DNA from 2 places in the Stenotrophomonas sp. YJH_SMC_4 genome. Region 2 is predicted to be linked to the other one. Evidence: riboswitches for the same ligand, from Rfam matches in the RefSeq annotation. Region 2 holds a riboswitch; the other holds the start of a gene.
The links. A riboswitch is a leader RNA that binds a small molecule or an ion and turns the genes downstream of it on or off. The one in region 2 is predicted to bind glycine.

Region 1: it holds a riboswitch for glycine, as region 2 does, so the genes downstream of both, gcvP (aminomethyl-transferring glycine dehydrogenase) here and AC5P9F_RS04030 (trimeric intracellular cation channel family protein) in region 2, are expected to answer to the same signal.

Annotation. Positions count from the first base shown of each region.
Region 1 covers NZ_JCAFUR010000021.1:45,814-48,196, reverse strand. Annotated here, with positions in the region: gene AC5P9F_RS18405 (multidrug effflux MFS transporter) at 1-958, opposite strand, end outside; glycine riboswitch at 1,258-1,360, shown strand; gene gcvP (aminomethyl-transferring glycine dehydrogenase) at 1,423-2,383, shown strand, end outside.
Region 2 covers NZ_JCAFUR010000002.1:113,458-115,840, reverse strand. Annotated here, with positions in the region: gene AC5P9F_RS04050 (hypothetical protein) at 1-175, opposite strand, end outside; partial or broken gene AC5P9F_RS04045 (nuclear transport factor 2 family protein) at 211-336, opposite strand; gene AC5P9F_RS04040 (hypothetical protein) at 405-947, opposite strand; gene AC5P9F_RS04035 (GIY-YIG nuclease family protein) at 969-1,244, opposite strand; glycine riboswitch at 1,285-1,374, shown strand; glycine riboswitch at 1,388-1,491, shown strand; gene AC5P9F_RS04030 (trimeric intracellular cation channel family protein) at 1,576-2,193, shown strand; gene AC5P9F_RS04025 (3-deoxy-7-phosphoheptulonate synthase) at 2,362-2,383, opposite strand, start outside.

The sequences.
Region 1 (2,383 bases), on a different contig from region 2:
CCAGGAAGATCGGCAGCACCGCCCACGGCAGCACGAACTGCGGCGACAGCGCCACGTAGCCGACATTCAGCAGCACCGACAGCGCACACAGGCCGAAACCAATGGACACCTGGCGGGTGGGCGTGGTGTGCCCGGCCATGCGCCCGGACAGGAACGAGCCGGTGGTCATGCCGCCGATGGTGGGGATGAACAGCCAGGCAAAACCACCCTCGCCCAGATGCAGGTGCTGCATCACGAACACCGGCGCCGAGGAGATGTACAGGAAAATGCCGCCGAAACCGATGCTGCCGGCCAGCGCCAGGCGCAGGAACCGCGGGTTGAAACCGATGCGCACGTAATCACGCAGCAGCACGCGCGGCGACAACGGCACCCGTGCCTCCACCGGATGGGTTTCCGGCAGGTAGCGTGCAGTGGCCGCCAGCAGGAGCAGCGCAAACACCACCAGGAACCAGAAAATCAGTGGCCAGCCGGCGCCGCTGAGCAGGATCCAGCCGCCGATGATCGGTGCGATGGCCGGAGCGATGCCGAACAGCATCGATACCTGGCTCATCAGGCGCTGCGCGTCGTGTCCGTGGTACAGGTCGCGGATCACCGCGCGGCCGACGATCATGCCGACGCCTGCTGACAGGCCCTGCAGCGCACGGAACGCCAGCAGCGTGGTCAGGTCGGTGGACAGCGCGCAGCCGACCGAAGCGCCGACGAACACCACCAGGCCACCGAGGATCACCCGCTTGCGGCCCCAGGCGTCGGACAGCGGGCCGTGCGCAAGGCTCATCAGGCCGTAGAACAGCAGGTACACGCTGATGGTCTGCTGCACCGCCACCTCGTCCACCGCCAGGCGCTGGGCCAGCTGCGGGAACGCCGGGAAGATGGTGTCGATCGAGAACGGACCGAACATGGCCAAGCCGGCGAGCAGCAGGGCCATGCGGCGGGTGGAGGGAGCAACAGCGGCGGTCATGGGAAAGGCGTCCGGCAGGGCCATGCGCGGCACGCACGGCGGGCGCCGGTCCCCTGCAGCAGGGACGGCGCCAGATGAATTCGGGTATCCGCCCATCATAGGTGGGGATTGCGCCTGATGCCATGCAGCAGTGCACGAAATGCACGGACGGGCCATCGGCCATTCAGGCGCGGCCTCCAGGTCCGAAAGCGGCCGCCGCGCCCGCAACGGGCTATAATCGGCGGGCAACACGGTGGGAGAAGCGGAACACCGCTGCCGAAGGCGCAACGCCCGTAATCGCTCAGGCCCGATACCACCCGTAACACAACTCTGGAGAGACCGGTTCGATCCGGCGCCGAAGGGGCACGAAGCTGCGGTCCGCCGAGCTTTTAAACTCTCAGGCAAAAGGACAGAGGGGCGCCCCGCAGACCGCCGACCGGCGGCTTGTGCCCGTGCGTGTGCCCTTTCCTGACGGATCCTTCGCCATGTCCCAGAACACCCCTTCCCTGCGTGAGCTCGAGCACCACAACGCGTTCGTCGAGCGCCACATCGGCCCCAACGACGCCGAGATCGCGCAGATGCTCGACGTCGTCGGCCACGCGTCGCTGGATGCGATGACCGACGCCATCGTGCCGGCCAAGATCAAGTCGCCGGCACCGCTGGCACTGCCGGAGTCGATGACCGAAGTGCAGGCACTGGCGAAGATCCGTGCGATCGCCGACAAGAACACCGTGCTGCGCAGCTTCATCGGCCAGGGTTACTACGGTACCCACACGCCGAACGTGATCCTGCGCAACATCCTGGAAAACCCGGCGTGGTACACCGCCTATACCCCGTACCAGGCGGAAATCTCGCAGGGCCGCATGGAAGCGCTGATCAACTTCCAGACCCTGTGCGCCGACCTGACCGGCATGGAAATCGCCAACGCCTCGCTGCTGGACGAAGCCACCGCCGCCGCCGAAGCGATGACTCTGGCCAAGCGTTCGGCCAAGTCGAAGTCGGACACCTTCTTCGTGCACGACGCCGTGCACCCGCAGACCCTGGAACTGCTGCGTACCCGCGCCGAGCCCATGGGCATCGTGCTGCGCGTCGGCACCCCGGCCGAAGCACTGGAAGCAGAAGCGTTCGGCCTGCTGCTGCAGTATCCGGACACCTTCGGCCAGGTCGGCGACTACAAGGCGCTGGTCGATGCCGTGCACGCACGCGGCGGCCTGGTGGCCGTGGCCACCGACCTGCTGGCCCTGACCCTGCTGGCTGCCCCGGGCGAATGGGGCGCGGACATCGTGGTCGGCAACAGCCAGCGTTTCGGCGTGCCGTTCGGCTTCGGTGGCCCGCACGCCGCCTTCATGGCCTGCCGTGACGCCTACAAGCGCTCGATGCCGGGCCGCCTGATCGGCGTTTCGATCGATGCCCAGGGCAACCCGGCCTACCGCCTGACCCTGCAGA
Region 2 (2,383 bases):
GAGATCCTGTTCGCGGTTCACTGCTGCACGCAGCCACACCACTGGGCGCACGGTCTGCTGGCTTCGGCCAACCGCCCACCAGGGCAAGCCCGAGCAGGTACAGCAGGCCAGGCAGCAGTGCGATGCCGGCGGCCAGTACGACGACGGAGACCCATGCCTTACCGGCGGCACGCATCGTGCTCACTTCGCCTTCGGTTTCGGGTACCACAACGGGTCGGCCTCCAGCTGGCCGTCGACGTAGTCATGGCAGGTGGCTTCGATGGCCGCGAGGGTGGCCGGGTCGGCAGCGGGACTGGTTGACGCGGAGAGAGCGAACAACAGGGCGACGGTGGACATCCGGGTCTCCAGCGCTGAGGGCTGGGCGATCATGGCATATGCAAGCCGCATCCACGCATGGCGTGGATCTACGGCATCAGGCCCATTTCGTCGGTGCCCAGCTGCATGTACATGAACGCAGCGGCTTCTTCAGACATGGGCTGCCCCTGCGGGAAGCTGTCCAACCAGGCGGTGATGCGCGCATGGCGCCCCGCCAGCGCATCCGTCAATGCCTGCTTTTCCGCGTCAGTGGCGCGCTCCCGCATTTCATTGCGAAGCACGTCATCGCCGATCCCCCACTTTTCCGCGAACGGGATCAGATCGACCAGATCGGGAGGGACCCGGTCACGACGCAGGTGGATCGGTTCGGGTGTCCTCGGGCCATACGCAGCCAGCTCAGCAGCGGTGCCGATCTGCCCATGCTGCAGTGGCGGTGGCGACGGTGCTTGGGTGCAGGCCAGAAGGGCCGCGCAGGCAGTCAACAGCAGTATCCCGCAGTTCTTCATCGGACGGATCCATGTGTCGATGGGTGTGGCGATCATGGCATGACTGGAAGCGCCCATCCACGCATGGCGTGGATCTACTGTAGAGCCGGGTCCATGCTCGGCTTCACCATCAGGCAGCAGCAACAACAGCCGAGCGTGGGCTCGGCTCTACAGAAGCGCGGGATCCGGCGCCTGCAGCCAGGCCAGCTTGCGTTCGCGCGGCTGCTGCTTGAGTTGCCACTCGGCCCGTGACGCGGCGGCCCGGTCCGGGTACTCGCGCACGGCCAGCACCCGCAGCGGTGGCCGGGCCCGGGTGTAGCGCGCGCCCTTGCCGGCCTGGTGGGCGGCGAAGCGCGCTTCCACGTCGGTGCTGATGCCGGCGTAATAGCTGCCATCGCGGCATTCGAGCAGGTACAGGAACCACGGGCGGAGGGACGGGGCCATGCCCGGATTATGCCGTGCTGCACTACAGCGGATATACTGGCGCCCGAATGCAGGAGAGAGGCGCCGCGCCGGCGCCCGCCGAAGGCGCAGGCTCCCATGATCGCTCAGGCCGGTGGGCTGGAATCCCACCAACCATGCATTCGACTCGCCGAGCTGGAGAGAGGTCACCGGGCACGCCCGGGACGATCCGCCGAAGGGGCACGCGGCCCATGCCGCTGAACTCTCAGGCAAAAGGACAGCGGGAGCGGCACCGGTCATCGTCATCCCGTCATTGCGCAGGCAGTGGCGGTAGTCGCGCATGGCCGGCCCCACCGCGCCCGGAGCCTGTCCCATGCTGCTGTCCATCATCTACCTGATCGCCATTTCCGCCGAAGCCATGACCGGCGCACTTTCTGCCGGCCGCCGCCGCATGGACCTGTTCGGCGTGGTCATGATCGCCTGCGTCACCGCACTCGGCGGTGGTTCACTGCGCGACATCCTGCTCGGCCACTACCCGCTGGGCTGGGTGAAGCATCCCGAGTACCTGGGCTTCACCGTGTGCGCGGCGCTGATCGCCACCTGGGTGGCGCGCTGGATGCACCACTTCCGTCGCACCTTCCTGGTGCTCGATGGCCTGGGCCTGATCGCCTTCACCCTGATCGGCTGCTCGATTGCGCGCGAAGCCGGCCATGCGATGCCGATCGTGCTGATCGCCGGCATGCTGACCGGCGCGTTCGGCGGCGTGCTGCGCGACATCCTCTGCAACGAGGTGCCGCTGATCTTCCAGAAGGAGCTGTACGCGATCATCGCGCTGCTGACCGGCGCGGCCTACCTGTTGCTGCTGCACTGGGGCGTGGCCGACGCCACCGCGATCCTGTGCTGCCTCGGCGGCGGCTTCGCGCTGCGCCTGCTGGCGATCCACTACCGCTGGGAAATGCCGAAGTTCGTGTACCACGACGAAGTGCATTGAGGTTCGCGCGGCGGAATCCGCACCACCCCGGCGATGTACCTGGCGCTGTCGCTCATGCGCAGCGCCAGGCGCATCGCCGGTGCAGATGGGCCGGTCTCCAACTCCGACCGGCCCTGATCGCGGCCGCACCCCCGCAGGCGCTGGCCGCCATCCACACACGTGCCGCACTCAAGCGGCTTCGGACACCTTC